Regions from separate parts of the Halomonas sp. YLGW01 genome, predicted to be linked through region 1. Evidence: predicted binding sites of a transcription regulator. Region 1 holds the regulator's gene; each other region holds the start of a gene.
The links. Region 1 encodes sigma-54, which starts transcription at its own class of promoters, with help from an activator protein. Its sites were predicted from a motif close to TGGCACNNNNNTTGCTNT; they were not measured.
Positions count from the first base shown of each region.

Region 2: glnA (glutamate--ammonia ligase) is a predicted target of sigma-54. The motif match lies at 2,538-2,555, and genes of this name have one in related genera.
Region 3: amt (ammonium transporter) is a predicted target of sigma-54. The motif match lies at 5,121-5,138, and genes of this name have one in related genera.

Region 1 covers NZ_CP062005.1:1,059,759-1,066,673, reverse strand. The annotation lists gene IEJ03_RS04965 (calcium/sodium antiporter) at 1-171, shown strand, start outside; gene IEJ03_RS04960 (KpsF/GutQ family sugar-phosphate isomerase) at 203-1,183, shown strand; gene IEJ03_RS04955 (HAD hydrolase family protein) at 1,193-1,762, shown strand; gene lptC (LPS export ABC transporter periplasmic protein LptC) at 1,762-2,343, shown strand; gene lptA (lipopolysaccharide transport periplasmic protein LptA) at 2,340-2,867, shown strand; gene lptB (LPS export ABC transporter ATP-binding protein) at 2,876-3,601, shown strand; gene IEJ03_RS04935 (RNA polymerase factor sigma-54) at 3,809-5,221, shown strand; gene raiA (ribosome-associated translation inhibitor RaiA) at 5,379-5,687, shown strand; partial or broken gene ptsN (PTS IIA-like nitrogen regulatory protein PtsN) at 5,692-6,173, shown strand; gene rapZ (RNase adapter RapZ) at 6,245-6,915, shown strand, end outside.
Region 2 covers NZ_CP062005.1:3,242,691-3,249,605, reverse strand. The annotation lists gene typA (translational GTPase TypA) at 1-1,257, opposite strand, end outside; gene IEJ03_RS14845 (hypothetical protein) at 1,580-2,119, opposite strand; gene glnA (glutamate--ammonia ligase) at 2,748-4,154, shown strand; gene IEJ03_RS14835 (DUF4124 domain-containing protein) at 4,349-4,867, shown strand; gene glnL (nitrogen regulation protein NR(II)) at 5,202-6,266, shown strand; gene glnG (nitrogen regulation protein NR(I)) at 6,319-6,915, shown strand, end outside.
Region 3 covers NZ_CP062005.1:2,580,451-2,587,365, forward strand. The annotation lists gene IEJ03_RS11860 (amidoligase family protein) at 1-841, shown strand, start outside; gene IEJ03_RS11865 (type 1 glutamine amidotransferase) at 838-1,497, shown strand; gene amt (ammonium transporter) at 1,558-4,908, opposite strand; gene IEJ03_RS11875 (OsmC family protein) at 5,437-5,868, opposite strand; gene tpx (thiol peroxidase) at 5,970-6,470, opposite strand; gene IEJ03_RS11885 (DUF1415 domain-containing protein) at 6,574-6,915, opposite strand, start outside.

The DNA.
Region 1 (6,915 bases):
CACGCCATCAGCCGCGACTATCCCACCATGCTGCTGCTGACCCTACTGCTCGGCAGCTGGCTGTTGTGGCAGCGCCGCGGCACCCTGGGCCGCCTCCCCGGCGCCCTGCTGGTGCTGATCTATGTCGGCTACCTGGGCCTACTGCTCCAGTCCAGCCTCACGGGCGCTTGAGCGACACCTGACAACGGGCAACAATTTCCCCATGACTGATGCACAAGATTCGGCCTATCGGGCCAGCGCGCGCCGCACCCTGGGTATCGAACGCGATGCCATCGAGGCCCTCGAGGCCCGTATCGACGCCGGCTTCGACCGCGCCTGCGAGCTGCTGCTCGGCTGCTCGGGCCGCGTGGTGGTCACCGGCATGGGCAAGTCCGGCCATGTCGGCGGCAAGATCGCAGCGACGCTCGCCAGCACCGGCACCCCGGCCTTCTTCGTCCACCCAGGCGAGGCCAGCCATGGCGATCTGGGCATGATCACGCCCGGCGACGTGGTGCTGGCACTGTCCAACTCCGGCGAGACTGCCGAGGTGACCGCCCTGCTGCCGCTGCTCAAGCGCATGGATGTGCCGCTGATCAGCATGACCGGCCGCCCCGATTCGACGCTGGCCCGCCACGCCGAGGCCCACCTCGATGCCGGCGTCGAACGTGAGGCCTGCCCACTGGACCTGGCACCGACCGCCTCCACCACCGCCGCCCTGGTGCTGGGCGATGCCCTGGCGGTGGCACTGCTCGAGGCCCGCGGCTTCACCGCCGAGGACTTCGCCCTCTCGCATCCCGGCGGTAGCCTGGGACGACGACTGCTGCTTACCGTGGGCGACCTGATGCATCAGGGCGACCGCCTGCCACAGGTGCCGTTGGGCAGCCCGCTGCGCGACGCCTTGATCGAGATCACGCGCCAGGGACTCGGCTTCACCTGCGTGATCGCCCCGGACGGTCGCCTCGCCGGTGTCTACACCGACGGCGACCTGCGCCGCACCCTCGACCAGCATAGCGATCTGCACGCCCTGCGCGTCGAAGAGGTCATGACCTCTCCCGGCAAGCGCACCCAGGCCGACGTGCTTGCGGCCGAAGCGGTGCGTATCATGGAAGAGAGCCGCATCAGCGCGCTGGCCGTGGTCGACGGAGAAAGCCGCCCGGTCGGCGCCCTGCACATGCACGACCTGCTGAGAAGCGGCGTCATCTAAGGAGTTGTCATGTCACCCGATTCACCGCTCGCCCCGACGCTTGCCGATCGCGCACGAAAAGTCAGGCTGCTGGCCCTGGACGTGGACGGCGTTCTCACCGACGGCCGCCTCTATTTCCAGGCCGACGGCATCGAGATCAAGGCCTTTCACACCCAGGACGGCCATGGCATCAAGCTGCTGCGCCAGGCCGGCGTCGAGGTCGCCCTGATCACCGGCCGCGAATCGCCGATGGTCACCCAGCGCGCCGCCGCCCTGGGGATCGAGCACGTCTTCCAGCACCGGGACGACAAGCTCACCGCCCTGCGCGAACTGACCCAAAGCCTCGGTCTCGAGCTTGAGCAGGCCGCCTACTGTGGCGATGACCTTCAGGATCTGGCCGCCATCCAAGCGGCCGGCCTCGGCATCACCGTACCCAACGCGCCGCCCTACATGCGTCGCGAGGCCGACTGGGTCACCGAACGCAGCGGCGGCCACGGGGCCGTGCGCGATATCTGCGACACCCTGCTGGAGAGCCAGGGCCATTGGGCCGCGGTGATGGACCGATACAGCCTAGATGCCACGGATCGCGGTCGGCCCTGATGGCACTGCGCCTGCCCCGCCCCTCGCCCCGCGTCTGGCTAGCCCTGCTGCTGGTCGCCCTGGGTGCCGTGCTGACGCTCGTCGAGCAGCGTGACGTGCGCGCGCCGGGGCCGGTGCCTACCGACAGCGCCGGTGAGCCCGACTTCTACCTCGAGGGCGTGACCCTGACCCGCTTCGATGCCCAGGGGCGCCCGCATCAGCGCCTGGAGACACCGCGCCTGGTTCACACCCCTCACGACGACACGACCCGCGCCGACACGCCCCGGACGCGCCTGCTCGATGACGACGGGGAACTGTGGCGGGCCAGCGGCCGACAAGGCACCCTCGGCCCCGGCGGCAACCCGCTGGTGCTGAGCGGTGCGGCCCACCTGGAATCCCCCGGCGAGGGCTGGCAACTGAACACCGAGACCCTGAACATCGACACCGACACCAATCATGCCTGGAGCGACAGCGAGGCGCGCATCACTCAGTCCTCGCAGCGCGTGCGCGGCGACAGGCTGGATGTCTGGTTCGACGACGACCGGCTGCAGCTGACCGGCAACGTACGCGGTTTTCACCCCCCCGAGGAGCAAGCCCCATGACGCGACGCGACCTTACCCGCCGGGCTCTTGGCCTGCTGCTGCCCGCCCTGCTGAGCCTGATCACGCTGCCGGCCATGGCCCTCGACGGCGATGCCAGCGCCCCCATCGAGATCGTCGCCGATCGCCTCGAGCTCGACGACCAGGCCGGCACCGCCGTCTACAGCGGCGACGTCGACATGCGCCAGGGCAGCATGCAGCTGACCGGCCAGCGCGTCACCATCTCCCGCACCGATCAGGGCGAGGTCTCCCGCGTACGCGCCACCGGCGAGCGAGCCTACATCGAACAGCAGCCGAGCCCCGAGGCGCCCCTCGTCAAGGGCTGGGGACGCACCATCGTCTACCATACCCTCGAGCGGCGGGTGGAGCTGATCGACCAGGCGGAACTTCACCGTGGCCGGGACAGATTCAGCGGCGCCAGGGTCGACTACTACCTGGATCGCCGCCTGGTCGAAGCCGACAGCGGCGTCGACAACGATGGCGAGACACGCCAGCGCGTGCGCATGACCCTGACTCCCCAGCAATAAGGCTCCCCATGAAGACCCTCAGCGTTCAGCATCTGGCCAAGAGCTACAAGCGACGTCGCGTGGTCAAGGACATTAGCCTGTCCATCGACCAGGGCCAGATCGTCGGCCTGCTGGGCCCCAACGGTGCCGGCAAGACCACCTCCTTCTACATGATCGTCGGCCTGGTACGCGCCGATGCCGGCACGGTCCATATCGACGACCGGGACCTGTCCCGGGCCGCCATGCACGAGCGCGCCCTGGCCGGCATCGGCTATCTGCCCCAGGAAGCCTCGATCTTTCGCAAACTGTCGGTCACCGACAACATCATGGCCATCCTGGAGACCCGCCGGGACCTGGACCGCGACGGCCGCCGAGCACGCCTGGAGGAGCTCCTGAACGAGTTCCACATCACCCATATTCGCGACAATACCGGCATGAGCTTGTCGGGCGGCGAGCGGCGTCGGGTCGAAATCGCCAGAGCCCTGGCCACCGAACCGGCCTTCATCCTGCTGGACGAACCCTTCGCCGGCGTCGACCCGATCTCGGTCTCCGACATCAAGTCGATCATCCGCGCCCTGCGCGACCGGGGCATCGGCGTGCTAATCACCGACCACAACGTGCGCGAGACCCTGGACATCTGTGACAGCGCCTATATCGTCGGCGACGGCGAGATCATCGCCGCAGGCAATGCCGAGGCCATCCTCGCCAATCAGAAGGTCCGAGACGTCTATCTCGGCGAGGATTTCCGGCTCTAGCCTCGACCCGGCGACTCGGGAGGCCTTGGTCGCCTCCCTACCCCGCTCCCTCGCTCCCAACCCCGCAGCGAGCAGGCGCTACCCCCTGAGCGGCACGAAAGTTGCGCATGGCACGCTTATTGCTAATAAATCATCACCAACGGCTTGCACGGCCTCCGGTCAACGGCTAAGTTAGTCATTCCATTTCTGCCTGACACGCGCCTTGCCATGGTCATGAAACCCTCGTTGCAACTCCGCGTCGGCACCCAGCTGACCATGACGCCCCAGCTTCAGCAGGCCATCGCGCTGTTGCAGCTCTCGACCCTGGACCTGCGCCAGGAGATCCAGCAGGCACTGGAAACCAATCCGATGCTGGAACTCGACGAGGCTTACGGCGAGCAGGACGTCGCCGAACCCCGCGAGGACGACTGGTCCACCGAGATCCCCAGCGAGCTGTCGACAGACAGCGACTGGTCCGACACCTACCAGGACATGGCGGCGCCGAGCGGCAGCGCGGAAGGCCCCGACCTCGACCGCAACGCCATCGGCGTAAGCCTGCACGATCACCTCGCCTGGCAACTGGCCATGGCCGATGTCAGCGATACCGAGCGCCAGATTGCCGAGAGCCTGATCGACGCGGTCACTCCCAGCGGCTATCTCGAGGGAGGCCTCGACGACCTGACTCAGGGCCTGCGTGCCCAGGGCCTCGACGGCCTCAAGACCGGCGACGTCGAGCGGGTGCTGCTGCGCGTGCAGCAGTTCGAACCGACCGGCGTCTTTGCGCGCGATCTGCGTGAATGCCTGCTGCTGCAGCTGGGCGCCCTGCCGCCGGACCTACCCCTGCTGCCCCAGGCCAAGCGCCTGGTGCGCCAGTTTCTGGAGGCCCTCGCCGGCGATGATCGCAAGCTGCTCAAGCGCCGGCTGCGGCTGGACGACGCCCAGCTCGACCAGGTGATTGCGCTCATTCGGACGCTGGACCCTCGCCCGGGCCAGGCCTTCGACAGCACGGGCAGTGACTACGTGATTCCCGACCTGATCGCCCGCCACACCCAGGAAGGCTGGCGCATCGAGCTCAATTCGGAGGCGCTGCCGCGGATGCGCATCCAGCCGGATTATGCCGCCCTGATCCGCCGGGCCGACAAGAGCGACGACAACACCTTCATGAAGCAGCACCTGCAGGAGGCACGCTGGCTGATCAAGAGCCTGTCGAGCCGCAATGACACCCTGCTGCGGGTGGGGCGCGAGATCATGGCCCGCCAGATCGACTTCCTCGAGCGGGGCGAGGAGGCCATGAAACCGCTGATCCTCGCCGACATCGCCACCAAGGTCGAGATGCACGAGTCGACCATCTCGCGGGTCACTACCCAGAAGTTCATTCATACGCCACGGGGCGTCTTCGAGCTGAAATACTTCTTCTCGAGCCAGGTCGGCGGTGACAGTGGCGACGCCCACTCCAGCACCGCCATTCGGGCTCGCCTGAAGAAGCTGATCGGCAGCGAGCCGCCGCGCAAGCCTCTCTCCGACAGCAAACTGGTCGACCTACTGGCCGAAAGCGGTATCCAGGTCGCCAGACGAACCGTGGCCAAGTATCGCGAAGCGATGGGCATCCCGCCGTCCAGCGAGCGCAAGCGACTCTCCTGATGTCGTGTGAAATGCCTGTTTTCAAGGCATAACCCATTGACTAAGCGTGGAAAAATCACCGAAAGTAGCTGCGTTGGAAAAGCGCCAAGCGAAGGGGTATGCAGGGCGCTAAAAAGGGTTACAATCGATTGGCCAACCGCAGGATAAGGAGCGTGCCATGCAAGTCAACATCACCGGCCATCACGTCGAACTGACCGACGCATTGCGTGACTATGTGAACGAGAAGCTCGCCCGCCTGGAGCGTCATTACGACAACATCACCACGGTTCAGGCCACCCTTTCCGTCGAGAAAGAGCGCCAGCAGGCCTCCTGCACCCTGCATGCCGCCGGTGCCGAACTGCATGCCGAAGCGGAAGACGTCGACATGTACGCCGCGATCGACGCCCTCGCCGACAAGCTCGACCGTCAGCTTGTCAAACACAAGGAAAAAGCCCAGGCGCGCGCCCAAGGCGCAGGCGCTCGCTGACATCATGACGTTGGAATCCATCCTGCCCCCGAGCGCGCCCTGTTCGGTGTGCCCGGGGGAAGCAAGAAGCGGGTGCTGGAGTTCTTCAGCACCTTCATCGCCCAGAACACGCCCAGCCTCGATAGCCAGGAGGTCTTCAGTCGCCTGATCGGCCGCGAGCGGCTAGGCAGCACCGGCATCGGTCACGGCGTCGCCATCCCGCATGCGCGCAACCCGCACTGCAAGTCTCCCCTGGCCGGCTTCCTCAAGCTCAGCGAGCCCGTCGACTTCGATGCCATCGACGGCGAGCCCGTCGATCTGGTCTTCGTGTTGCTGGTCCCGGAAGAAGCCGATGACGCCCACCTCGCCCTGCTCGGCCAGGTCGCGGCGGTCATGAACGACCCCGAGACACGCCAGCGGCTGCGCAACAGCGAGACGCAGCGCCAGCTCTATGACATCCTGCTGGAGGCGATTCGCCGCCACGCCAGTGATGGCCGCTCCGCCTGACCCCCAATCGGCGCCACGCCATCACCGCAACGATGCCCCTCGCCCACTGACCCGGTAAGCAGGAGACCCTCATGCAGCTCGTGATCATCAGCGGCCGCTCCGGCTCCGGCAAGTCGATCGCCCTCCAGGCGCTGGAAGACCTGGGCTACTACGCGATCGACAACCTGCCCGCCATGCTGCTGGATTCCCTGGTCGACGAGCTGCAACGCGACGCCAGTCGGCGCGCCTCCAGCGCCGTGAGCATCGATGCCCGCAACCTGCCCCATGCCCTGGAGCGCTTCCCGACGCTGCTCTCCGACCTACAGGCGCGCGGCATCCAGTGTCAGGTGGTCTACCTGACCGCCGACTCGAAGATCCTGCTCGAGCGCTACTCGGCCACTCGCCGTCGCCACCCGCTGACGCGGGACAGCCAGATGACCCTCGCCGAGGCCATCGACAGCGAGGAAGCCGCCCTCGCCGAGATCCTGGATCTCGCCGACCTGGTCATCGACACCTCCCGTCTGTCGGTCCACGACCTGCGCGGCCGCATCGCCGAGCAGGTGGCCCAGCATCGCGATCGGCAGATGACCCTGACCTTCGAGTCCTTCGGCTTCAAGGGCGGCGTACCGCTGGATGCCGACACCGTCTTCGATGCCCGCTGCCTCCCCAACCCTTACTGGGATCCTCGGCTGCGTCAATCCACCGGCCGCGACCGGGAAATTATCGAGTTTCTCGAAAGCTACGAGGACGTCGAACGCCTGGC
Region 2 (6,915 bases), 1.3 Mb from region 1:
GCCCTGATGCTCCTCCTCACAGTCGATGATGACCTCTTCGTACGGCTCCTGCTTGACGCCGTCGACCTCACGGATGATGACCTCGGGGCGGCCCACGGCCAGCTCGAAGCCTTCGCGACGCATGCTCTCGATCAGCACCGAGAGGTGCAGTTCGCCGCGGCCGGAGACCTTGAACTTCTCGGGCGTCTCGCCCTGCTCGACACGCAGCGCCACGTTGTGGATCAGCTCCTGGTCGAGGCGATCCTTGATGTTGCGGCTGGTGACGTACTTGCCGTCGCGGCCGGCCATCGGCGAGTCGTTGACCTGGAAGGTCATGGACACGGTCGGCTCGTCGACGGACAGCGCCGGCAGCGCCTCGACGGCGGCCGGGTCACAGATGGTGTCGGAGATCGCCAGGGCATCGATGCCGGTGATGCAGACGATGTCGCCGGCGGTGGCCTGCTCGGTCTGCACGCGCTCCAGACCCATGTGGGTCATCACCTGGCCGATCTTGCCCTTGCGGGTGCTGCCTTCCTTGGTGATGACGCTGACCTGCTGGCCCGGGCTGATGGCACCGCGCTTGATGCGGCCAAGGCCGATGACGCCGACGTAGCTGTTGTAGTCCAGCGCCGAGACCTGCATCTGCAGCGGACCGTCGAGCTCGACCTTGGGCGGCTCGACGATATCGACGATGGCGCGGAACATCGGCGTCATGTCGTCGGCGAGCTCTTCCGGCTCTTCACCGGCGATGCCGTTGAGGGCCGAGCAGTAGATGATCGGGAAGTCGAGCTGCTCGTCGCTGGCGCCGAGGTTGTCGAACAGATCGAAGATCTGGTCGATGACCCAGTCCGGGCGCGCGCCCGGGCGGTCGATCTTGTTGACCACGACGATCGGCTTGAGGCCCTGATCGAAGGCCTTCTGGGTCACGAAGCGGGTCTGGGGCATCGGGCCATCGACGGCATCGACCATCAGCAGCACGGAATCGACCATCGACATCACGCGCTCGACCTCGCCGCCGAAGTCGGCGTGTCCCGGCGTGTCCACGATGTTGATGTGGTAGTCCTTCTCGTCCTTGGCATCGTGCCAGCGGATCGCGGTGTTCTTGGCCAGGATGGTGATACCGCGTTCCTTTTCCTGGTCGTTGGAGTCCATGATCCGCTCCTGACCTTCGGCCTTGCGGTCGAGGGTGCCTGACTGGCTGAGGAGCTTGTCGACCAGGGTCGTCTTGCCGTGGTCAACGTGGGCGATGATGGCGATGTTGCGAAGATTCTCGATCACGAAGGGATCCTGCTGCGAAAATTGGGCGACATTATAGTATCCGGGCCGGTGCGGCTACCAGCGCTATGCGCGAATTCACGCGGCCGATAGCCCCAAGTCCTTGATCTCCAGCCCTGGATGCCCGGGCCTGCCGGCCCGACATGCACATGACATCCGGCATGGCGGGCCCGTTCGGCGCTGGCCGCACGACGCAGATGCTGTGCAGATGCTGTCGTCGCCCCAGTGTGAGGGGCCTGGCGGTGAGTCTGGCAGGGCGCGAGGGGGATCCGGGGATACTCTCTCGTTGCTTGTCGTTGCTGCTGGTTTGAGGGTGTCCGCGGGATTATAGCGGTACTTCCACGATGCGCGCGTGACAGGCACGCAGACGCTCCACCAGGTCTTCGTGGGCGGTGCTGTCGAGGGCGGGGTCGAAGCCCCCGATGCGCTCGAACCACTGGCGGGCGACGCACAGGGTACCGGGTGGTCGGGAGACATGCCACAGCCGCCGCAGGTTCGTCAGCAGGGCAGGGCTATGCGGCTGGAAGATCACTGCGTCCCACGCCTGGTGATCGAGCAGCTGGTTGACCCGGTCGAGCCAGTCGCTGCGTAGTCGCCCGTGGGGCGAGAGAAAGACCAGGATGGTGGCCGAGTTGGTACGGGCGGCGGCGTTGCCGCGAGCGCCGATGGTGTCCTGGTCGCAGGCCGTGAAGCGTCCCCCGAAGCGCCGGCTGAGAGCCGTCAGGCGAGCCTCATCGGTGGGGCCGATGACCAGGATGTCGACCCGCGACGGGTGTCGTCTCGCTGCCTCGCTGAGGGTCGCCAGGCAGCGTGGCAGGTGGGCGCCCAGGAGCGTGGAATCGACAATGATGCTGTAGGCATTCATCTGCAGCGACGCTCCTGAGTGAACGAGGGCGGCCGACCTCGGGGAGGGCGCAGTGCAGAGAGGAGTGCCGCCACCTCCAGGCAGTCAGATCATGCCGGGGCCATTGTTGTGTAATAAAGTGTAGCTTTTGGTTTCCCTGGGTATCAATAACCTCTTTTCCTGATATGGCGGCCCGCAGGGCCCGGCGAGGACTCATCCAAACTGGTGGGCAGGCTAAACACAGGGGGCGGTGCCGGCGGCGATCTATCATGGTGCATTAATGGTTTGCTCTGTTCTATTTTGGTGCACAAGCCGGAGTGAACGATCCCTGCCAGGCGCCGAAATCGCCGGGCTTTAACCGCTGCCTCTTTGCGATGCACTTGAAAAACTCTTTTTTATCAATTGGTTGTTGATTTTTCTGTGGCGTGGTGCGCCATTTTGGCACGTCCCCTGCATTATTCTCCCCAAGTGACATGACGCAGTGACATGACGCGATTCATGTCCTGTATCGGCGGCCATGGGCCTCTCGCCTCTGGCATGGTACAAACGAGGCGTTTCATTTCGCCGCCGAGGCGAAACGCAGCTCGAAGGACCTCGCCGGACACACACGCCAATCACAAGAGCCATCGCTCATCCTCTGGAGGACACCATGTCTGATAAGACCCTCGCACTGATCGAAGAACACGACATCAAGTGGGTTGACCTGCGCTTCACCGATACCATCGGCAAGGAGCAGCATGTCACCATTCCGGCCAGCTCCGTGGATGAGGAGTTCTTCGACAACGGTCAGATGTTCGACGGTTCCTCCATCTCTGGCTGGAAGGGCATCAACGAGTCCGACATGATCCTGCGTCCGGAAGACGGCAGCGCCTACCTGGACCCGTTCACCGAAGACGCTACCCTGGTACTGCGCTGCGACATCATCGAGCCGGCCACCATGCAGGGCTACGAGCGTGATCCGCGCTCCATCGCCAAGCGCGCCGAGGCCTACCTGCAGTCCACTGGCCTTGGCGACACCGCCTTCTTCGGCCCGGAGCCTGAGTTCTTCATCTTCGACGAGGTGCACTGGAAGTCCGACATCCAGGGCGCGATGTACAAGATCACTTCCGAGGAAGGTGCCTGGGCCACCGACAGTGCCGTCGAAGGCGGCAACCTGGGCCACCGTCCGCGGGTCAAGGGCGGCTACTTCCCGGTTCCGCCGGTGGACAGCTTCCACGACATGCGCGGCGCCATGTGCAACACCCTGGAAGCCATCGGCCAGAGCGTCGAGGTGCATCACCACGAGGTCTCCAACGCCGGCCAGAACGAGATCGGGGTCAAGTTCAACACCCTGGTCAAGAAGGCCGACGAAGTGCAGTCCATGAAGTACGTGATCCACAACGTGGCGCACGCCTATGGCAAGACGGCCACCTTCATGCCCAAGCCGCTGGTCGGTGACAACGGCTCCGGCATGCACGTCCACCAGTCCTTCTGGAAGGACGGCGTCAACCAGTTCGCCGGCGACGAGTACGCGGGCCTGTCCGAAATGGCGCTCTACTACATCGGCGGCATCATCAAGCACGCCCGTGCGCTGAACGCCTTCACCAACGCCTCCACCAACTCCTACAAGCGTCTGGTGCCGGGCTTCGAGGCGCCGGTGATGCTGGCCTATTCGGCTCGCAACCGCTCCGCCTCCATCCGTATCCCCTACACCGCCAGCCCGAAGGGCAAGCGTGTCGAGGCCCGCTTCCCGGACCCGACCGCCAACCCGTACCTGTGCTTCGCGGCGATGCTGATGGCCGGTATCGATGGCATCAAGAACAAGATCCATCCGGGCGATGCCATGGACAAGAACCTCTATGACCTGCCGCCGGAAGAGGGCAAGGCCATCCCGACCGTCGCCGAGAGCCTGGACCAGGCGCTGGCGGCGCTGGACGCCGATCGCGGCTTCCTGACCGAGGGTGGCGTCTTCACCGATGACATGATCGATGCCTACATCGAACTCAAGGAAGAGGACGTCGAGCGTCTGCGCATGACCACGCATCCGATCGAGTTCGACATGTACTACAGCTGCTAACGACAGCTGCTGATCGACGCCTGCCGGCCCTGTCGGCAAGCGTTGGCCAATCGGCTCAAGGGGACCGCTCACGCGGTCCCCTTTTTGGTTACACTCGAGGTAGTCAGCAGCGGACACCGCCGGTGGGCGGCATAGCCAGCAGCCAGGGAGAGCAAGCGATGCGAGGAGCTAGAAGGACGGCGGGAGTCCTGTTGATGGCCGTGTTAATGCCGTCGGTGCAGGCCGCCACGGTGTATCGCCACGTCGATGAGCAGGGCAACGTCAGCTACTCCGACCGCCCGCAGCAGGGGGAGGCGGTCGAGCTGGCGCCGCTGACCGTGGTGCCTGCGCCGCGCGCCTCCTCAACGTTCACCGGTCGCGACACCGCCAAGGCGGCTACGCCGTCGCCACCCTTCCTGCCCTATTCCACCTTCCGCATTGCGTCTCCCGGCGACGAGCAGACCCTGCCGACGGGCTATGCCGGCAATGTCCAGGTCGAGGTCGCCATCGAGCCGGCCCTGCGGGAGGATCATCGGGTGCGCCTGCTCCTCGATGGTCGGCTCAGTCAGTCGGCCCTGCACTCCGACGCCTTCATGCTCACCAATCTGGACCGAGGCGAGCACCAGTTGGTCGCAGAGCTGCTGGATGCCGATGGCCGCGTGCGCCATCGTAGTGAGCCGGTCACCCTCTTCGTGCAGCGCGCCAGCGTCAACCTGCCTCGCAATCCCCAGTAACGCCCCTCGGACTCCAGTCAGCTCCCCCCGGTCACCCGGTGCCTCCTGCCCGATGGGCGTGGCGCTGGGTGATCGTGATGGTCCTCGTTCACGAGACGGATGGCTGAGACCCCGGGGCTCGTGCTCGCGCCGATTCGATGCCGCCGGTTCGATGACAGGCGCCGACCCTCGCGGCGTCGTGAGGCGTGCAGTGAGGCGACACCAGGACTCGTTCTGCACTAATATGGTGCACATGTGCGGTCGCCATGGTCTGCCAGGGCCGGCGTGACCGCCTCGGCAAGGCTGGCGCGCTTCTTGCAGAGCAATAGGAAATGCTGACCGAGTGAAGGGCACCATGTATCAACGTCTGCTGGAGCACCTGAGTGCCGCCGTCCTGCTGCTGGATGGTGGTCTTCGGGTGCGCTGGATGAATCCCGCCGCCGAGGCGCTGCTGGCCGTCAGCCTCAAGCGGGTTCACGGCACCTGTCTCGAACCGCTGGAGGGCATCGACGGCGCCATCGCCGAGGTGCTGTGCAAGGCCCGCGATGAGCTGCATCCCTTCACCCAGCGGGAGGCGGTGCTGACCACCGGCAGCGGTGAGGTGGTCACCGCCGACTTCACGGTCACGCCGCTGTCGCAGCAGGAGCTGCTGCTCGAGATCGAGCCCCGCGACCGCCTGATGCGCATCTCCCGGGAGGAGGCGCTGATTGCCCGCCAGCAGACCATCAAGACCCTGACCCGCGGACTGGCGCACGAGATCAAGAATCCCCTGGGGGGCATCCGAGGGGCCGCCCAGCTGCTGGAGCGCGATCTGCCGGACCCGTCGCTTGCGGAGTTCACCCGCATCATCGTCGAGGAGGCGGACCGCCTGCGCGATCTGGTCGATCGCATGCTCGGTCCCAACCAGCCGGTTCATGATGCGCTGTTCAACATTCACAAGGTGCTCGAGCGGGTGCGCTCCCTGATCGTCGCCGAACACCCGGACGTGCAGCTGGTGCGCGACTACGACCCCAGCCTGCCGGAGCTTGTGGGGGACGAGGCGCGGATGATCCAGGCGGTGCTCAACATCGCCCGCAACGCCGTCGAGGCCATGGGCGAGGCCGGCACCGAGGCCCCGCGCCTGACCCTGCGCACCCGCGCCCGGCGCCAGTTCACCCTCGGCTCCGAGCGCCATCGGCTGGTCTGCGAGGTGGCGATCATCGACAACGGCCCGGGAGTCCCCGAGTCGCTGCGCGAGACCCTGTTCTTCCCGATGGTCTCCGGCCGCGCCGAGGGCAGTGGCCTGGGGCTGTCCATCGCCCAGTCCATCCTGCACAAGCATCAGGGGCTGATCGAGTGCGACAGCGAGCCGGGCGCCACCGAATTCCGGTTGCTGGTGCCGCTGGATGCCTCGTCTTCCCGTTCGGAGGACCGGCCATGAGGGTTTCTACCGTTCTTATCACTGCTCACGCCCCGACCCTGCTGGAGGCATCATGACCGACCCCGCGCGTATCGTTATCGTCGACGACGACCGTGCCATCCGTTGGGTACTGGAGCGCTCCCTGGCGCAGCCGGACCTGGCGGTCGAAAGCTTCGAACGCGCCGATGCGGCGCTGGCCAGTCTGGAGGCCTCGCCCCCCGACGTGCTGGTCACCGACATCCGCATGCCGGGGCTCGATGGCCTCGAGCTGATGGCCAGGGTCCGCGAGCGCCATCCGAACATGCCGGTGATCGTGATGACCGCTCATTCGGATCTCGACAGCGCCGTGGCCTCCTACCAGGGCGGCGCCTTCGAATACCTGCCGAAGCCCTTCGACGTCGACGAGGCCCTGGCCCTGGTGCGTCGCGCCGTGGCCCATGCCCGGGAGCGTCAGCGCCCGGCCGAGGCACCGGTCGGGCTGAGCGCCGAGATCATCGGCGAGGCGCCGGCCATGCAGGAGGTGTTTCGCGCCATCGGCCGGCTCTCCCACTCGCATATCACCGTGCTGATCAACGGCGAATCCGGTACCGGCAAGGAGCGGGTCGCCCAGGCCCTTCATCAGCACAGCCCCCGGGCCGGACAGCCCTTCATCGCCCTGAACATGGCCGCG
Region 3 (6,915 bases), 1.5 Mb from region 1:
AGGCACACGCTGGGGTGACTTCACCATCGAGCTCGATGCCAAGATGGTGCACCCGGATGACAAGGTGACCGCCGCTCCACCGAGTGGCGATGATGAATGGGCCCGTCAGCGTCATCAATGGCACATCGAGCTGCATACCCGCTCCCGGGAACTGCTGGGCGACGTGGTGGCCGGCCTGGTGCCGACCGAGATCGTCTGCCCGCCGATGCCCTGGAATGAACTCGCCGAGCTCGATGCGGTGTTCGATGCGCTGCGCCGCCATGGCGCCAAGGGCACCGACGATAGCCTGCTCTACGGGTTCGGGCTGCACCTCAACCCCGAGGTGCCGGGCACCGATGTCGACAGCCTGCTCGCCCACCTGCGCGCCTACCTGCTGCTGGCGCCCTGGCTGCGTGACCAGATCGACATCGACATCACCCGGGAAGTGCTGCCCCATGCCAACCCCTTCCCCAAGGCCTATGCCCTCAAGGTGCTCGATCCGGCCTATGCCCCGGATCTCGACACCCTGATCGGCGACTACCTGCACGACAACCCGACCCGTAACCGGGAACTCGACCTGTTGCCGCTGTTCGCCTGGCTGCGGCCGGACTATCCCGATGCCCTGCTCAAGAACGCGCTGGTCAAGCCGCGGCCGACCTTTCACTACCGGCTGCCCAATGCCCACCTGTCAGCAAAGAACTGGGGCTCGGTGGTGGAATGGAACCGCTGGCTCACCGTGGAGCGCCTCGCCGCCGACCCCGAGCGGCTGGCGGAGCGCACCCACGAATATCTCACCCATCATGCCCGCTCGCCCATGTCGCGCTGGCTTGAGCGGCTCAGGCACTGGATGAAGGACGAATGACCCGACCGCTGATCGGCATCACCACCTCCGATGACAAGAGCCGCCTCGCCTGGGCCTTCGACTGGCTGGCCGTGTGGCGCCATGGCGGGCGCCCGCTGCGGCTGTCGCCGTCACGCCCGGTGCCCAAGACCCTGGACGGTCTGATCATCGGCGGCGGCGATGACATCGAGGCGCACCTCTACGGCGGCGAGGTGCAGCTCGATGTGCGCGTCGACCCCGAGCGCGACGCCCTGGAGCTCGACCTGCTCGAGCGCTTCATCCCCAGTCGCTGCCCGGTGCTCGGCATCTGCCGTGGTGCCCAGCTGATCAACGTATATCTCGGCGGCACCCTGGACAGCGACATCTACACCACCTATCAGGACCTCAAGCGCCGGCGCACCGTGCTACCCCGCAAGACCGTCGATATCGTCGCCGACAGCAAGCTGCATCGCATCCTCGAGGTCAGCTGGTGTCGCATCAACAGCCTGCACCACCAGGCCGTGCAGGAGGCCGGCCGCGGCATCGAGATCGTCGCCCGGGACCGGGACGGCCTGGTACAGGGCATCGAATCGAAGGAGCACGACTTCCTGATCGGCGTGCAATGGCATCCCGAGTGGCTGATCTTCAACCGCCCCCAACAACGGCTGATCCGCGCCCTGGTCGACGCCGCCTGCTGACCGTTTCTCGGCGCCATCCATCACCGCCTGACCGGCGCCATCCCTTTCATCATGCAAGCCCTAGCGCGGCATCACCCTCACCTCACCCTGCGCCTCCAGTGGGCGGGGCCGGTTGATTAGGTAACCCTGGGCATAATCGATCCCCAGAAGTTCGAGCTGGCTCATGATCGCCTCATTTTCGACGAATTCGGCGATGGTTTGCAGGCCGAGGGTGTGGCCGACAGTATTGATCGCCTCGACCATCGCCCGGTCGATAGAATCGCTGTCGATGTCGCGTATGAAGCAACCGTCGATCTTGAGAAAATCCACCGGCAACTGCTTGAGATAACCGAACGACGACAGCCCGGCACCGAAGTCATCGAGCGCGAACTTGCACCCAAGCTCCTTGAGCCGCCAGATCAGCTCGGTAACTCGGGATAGTTGAGCGATCGCCGTACTCTCGGTGATCTCGAAGCACAGCGTGCCTGCCGGTAGCGCCGCACTGGCGACTCGCTCGACCAATTCTTCGCAGAAGCGCTCATCGGATAGCGACGCCCCGGAGAGATTGACCGCCCACAAGCCACACACTTCAACTGATTGATGCCTGTCGGACAACCATGCCAGGACATTACTGATCACCCAACGATCGATCCGAGGCATCAAATTGTAGCGCTCGGCAGCGGGCATGAAGGTCCCCGGCGTGATCAGTCGGTCGCCTTCCTGGATACGCACCAGGATCTCGTGGTGGCGCGACTCGCCGGGCCGGCCGACCGGGACGATCGACTGAGCGAACAACCGCAGTCGATCCTCGTCGAGCGCCGCCTGTAGCCGTGGCACCCATTGCAATGCGCCATGACGCTCCATCAGCACGCTATCGTCCGCCTGGTAGACATGAATACGATTGCGCCCCGCCTCCTTGGCTGCATAGCACGCCGCATCCGCTGCGCTCAGCACATCGCTCAGTGAGCACGCACCCGAGATGCCGACCAAGCCGATGCTGACACCGATCGAGAAAGTCCGACCCTCCCAGGCAAAGCGGAAATCATCGATCGCCTCGCGCAGGCCTTCTGCAAGTGTCTGAGCCTTGTCCAGCAGGCAATCGTAGTAGACGATGCCAAACTCATCGCCGCCCAGCCGGGCGACCAGATCCGACGTTCTCAGGTGTTCGCGCAACAGTGCGCCCACTTGGCGCAGCAGTTCGTCACCGGCCATGTGACCGCAGGTATCGTTGACCACCTTGAACTGGTCGAGATCGAGATAGCACAGGACATGCTGCCCTTTTTCGCGCTCAACCAGTTTGCTCAACGCCACTTCGAAGCACCGCCGGTTGGCCATTCCGGTGAGGGCATCATGATTGGCCTGATGATTGAGCCTGCGTGACAGATCACGGGTCTCAGAGACATCCTGGAAGACCACAACCGCGCCGACAATGCAGCCGTTGCGGGCGCGGATGGGAGCGGCAGAATTCTGCACCGGGCAGGGGTCGGCGTTTTCCACTTTCAGCAGGTGCGAGGCCGAAGCGACGATAGGCTTGCCGTCGCTGAGTACCCGTCGCGCCGGGTTGGCGATCGCCCTGCCGGTCAGCTCGTCGATCAGCTGGTAAACCTTGCCGATCGGCTGGCCAAGCGCTTCCCGATGGCTCCAACCGGTCAGGCGTTGCCCCTCACGATTGATGAAGCGAATCAGCCCACCTTCATCGGTGGTAATCACCCCGTCACCGATCGAGGCCAGCGTGACCTGGGCCAGGTCGCGCTCACGATGCAACTGATCCTGGACGCGCCGGCGCTCGGTGACATCACGCACTAGCGCCGCGCACTCGGCGTCCGAGTCCGCGGCGCCCTCGCTGAACTGCAACTCCAGGTAGCGAGCTCCCTCTACGGGGTCGTTGACACGTATCTCTCGCCGCTGCCCGGGCAGCGGCGGTGTACCGGCGACCAGGCGCTGAAGCGGCTGACCGACGATCTCCACGGCATGGATTCCAAATAGCTTCTCCGCGCCAGGGTTGAGGCTGGTCAAAGTTCCATCGGCACGCCACGTCACCAGCCCGTCACGCAAGTTCTGCACCAGCACCTGGGTTCGTGCCATGGCCTTTTCCAACGCCTCCGACACGCGATTGTAGCTGGCCGCAATCTCCCCCACCTCGGTAAAAGGGTCGGCGGCGACGCGCCCTTTCACATTGCCGCTGCGCTCATGGCGGCGCATCGCTTCAAGCAGATCGAAGAGCTCGCTGCGGGCACCGTGCTCGGCCACATTGAGCCCCAACTGCTCCGCCTCGGGCGAGACTCGCAGCGCCATCAACCGGCCGGTCAGCATCAGCAACAGCCAGGCACTGCCGCCGCCCCACAGTGCGCAGGCCACGATTCCCAGCAATTGCGCCTCGACCTGCTGCCAGCGCGATAGCCCAGTGCCCAGCAACTCGAGATCACCTAGCAGGCCGACCGCCAGCGTGCCCCAGATCCCCGCCACCAGGTGGGCGGGGATCGCCCCCACAGCGTCATCAATGCGCCAGCGCAGTAGTCCCTCGCTGCTGATGACCATCAAGACACCGCTGGCCGCACCGACCACCAGCGACTGCTCGGCAGTCAGCGCATGCGCCCCAGCGGTGATCGCCACCAACCCGGCTATGGCACCGTTCATGGCATAGTTCACTTCGGCATAGCGGCGTAGCCGCCACCCCACCAGCATGCCCGAGAGCACGCCACCAACCGCACCCATCACAGTATTCACAAGCACACCGGGGACCCGCTCGTCGAACGCCATGGTGCTACCGCCATTGAAGCCGAACCAGCCTAGAAACAGCAGCAGCACACCCAGCATTGCCAGCGGCAGGTTGCTGGCAGGCACCGGCGTGGTCGGCTGGCCGTCGACGAACCGCCCGTGACGAGGCCCGATACGCAGCACGGCAACCAGCGCCACCCATCCTCCCAGGCTGTGCACTACCGTCGAACCGGCAAAGTCGACGAAGCCACGCGCCTCTAGCCAGCCCGAATACTCACCCAGCGCGCTGGCCCAGACCCAGTGACCGAACACGGGGTAGATGAGCACACCGACCAATAAAGTGATCAGCAAATAGGCAAGAAACGGCATGCGCTCTGCCACTGCACCGGAGACGATGGTGGTGGCAGTGGCGCAGAACATCGCCTCGAACAGGAAGAAACTGGCAAGCCAGGCATCGTTCCCGACCGCCATCCGCGGCAAAAAATGCGAACCGCCGACAAGACCAGCGATGCTGTCGCCGAACATCAGGCCGAAGCCAAGCAGCCAGAAAGCAGCCACGGTGACCGTAAAATCGGCGAGATTCTTCATCGCCACATTGATGGCATTCTTGCCACGCGTGACGCCCGACTCGAGGCACAGGAAGCCGGCCTGCATGACAAAGACCAGCATGGCGCCCCATAGCACCCACAGCATATCCAGTAGCGGGACATCCATATATATGTGCTCCTAACGCTCAGAGCCCCACATTCACCCCCTGAATGCGGCCATGGAGCCTGGCGCTCTGCAAGAAAACGATAAGCGCAGCGATTACAAGCACCGAAATAGTGCGTCGACGCGCCGTCAAGCGGCTAATAAAGTGCATTCAGGCAATGTCGCTCAGCGACTGCCCGCCTGTACCGCCAATGTCAGACTTTGCCATATTAGTGAAAGCAATAACGGTGCCAGCCGAGTGCGACTGGAGGGCTCCAACGCTCCGGTCGGCCCTGGGAAGGGTGGTTCTGTAGGAGGTCATGGTCCTGGTGGTGGCGACCAGGTCCCGCCTTTTCAACGTTCTCGAGATGAACCATGAGAGCAGACTACCCCCTAACGACGACGGCCCTCCCGGTAAACCGGGAGGGCCGTCTTGTACTTACGGTTTAGTAACTGCTTATTCGTTTCGTTACCAGTACCGCTCGCTATCAATGCCTATTGAAGTGGGCTTTCTGCACGTGGCTTTTTCAGCAGAGCGCCCTGTAATAGGCATTAACCTTCCAGGCGAGCGTCCAGGCTGATCTTGGCATTGAACAGCTTGGAGACCGGGCAGCCTGCCTTGGCCTTGTTGGCGGCATCGTCGAAGGTCGCCTGATCGGCACCGGGAACCTTGGCCACGCAGTCTAAGTGCACGGCGGAGATGGTGAAGCCGCTGTCGTCTTGATCGAGGCTCACGGTGGCCTCGGTCTTGATGCTCTCGGGCTCGAGCCCGGCCTCGCCCAGCATCATCGAGAAGGCCATGGAGAAACAGCTGGCGTGGGCGGCACCGATCAGCTCTTCGGGGTTACTGCCGGCCTGGCCCTCGAAGCGCTGCTGGAAGCCGTAGGGGACGGATGATAGCGCCCCGCTTTCGGTCGAGACCGTGCCCTTGCCCTTTTTCAGACTACCTTGCCATTCAGCGGAACCCTGCTTCTTGATGCTCATACTGCCTCCTTGTACGGATCGCGTTGCGTATCGTGCGTCGGCCCATGCGTCATGCGGCCCGCATGGTGTCTGGCCCGGACGATGCCGGGCCCGGATAGGGTCTAGCCCAGCGCGGCCATGGCGGCCTGATAGTCCGGCTCATCCTTCAGCTCACCGACCAGCTGGCTGTGGATCACCCGGTCTTGCTCATCGATGACCACCACCGCCCGGGCGGTCAGCCCGGTCATCGGCCCGCTCGCGAGTGCCACGCCATAGGCGCGATGAAAGTCCGGATGGCGAAAGGTCGAGAGCGTCTCGACGTTGTCCAGGCCCTCTGCACCACAGAAGCGCTTGGCGGCAAACGGCAGATCCGCCGAGACCACCAGCACCACGGTGTTATCGAGCCTTGAGGCGTACTCATTGAACTTGCGGGTCGAAGTGGCGCAGGTCGGGGTATCGACGCTGGGGATGATGTTCAGGACCTTGCGCTTGCCGGCATAGTCGGCAAGGGTCACGTCCTCCAGGGCCTGGTTGGTCAGGGTAAAGGCCGGGGCCGTTTGGCCACTCTGGGGGAGCTCACCGTCGACCTCGACGGGGGTACCGGCACGGGTGATCTGCGTCATGTCACCTCCTTCAGCATCGGGCCATCGGAATGAAGGCCCGGGAAAGGTCACCTATCACTTACTCTGGCGCCTACCTCTTCTGTGGTGATGGTGGCGCCGGGAATCAAGGGCGGCCCGCGCCTACCGTCGTCAACGCCGCCAGCTTCGTTGCCAGTGCCTCGCCACCCAGGGCCGTCATGGCGGCGGCATTGCGCTCGGGAATGGCCTCCGGGTCCGGGTAGTGCGCCAGGGCCTCGGCGATGGCGTCTTCTCGCAGCAGATGCAGCATCGGCCAGGGCGAGCGGTTGGTGTAATTGGTCGGATCATCCTCCTCGACACCCTCGAAGCAATAGTCCGGATGGAAGCTCGCCAGCTGGTAGACACCCTCGTAGCCCTGCTCCTCGAACAGCGCCTCGGCGACGCCCAGCAGGTCCAGATAGTCATCGAAGTCGTTCACCCCGTCGGC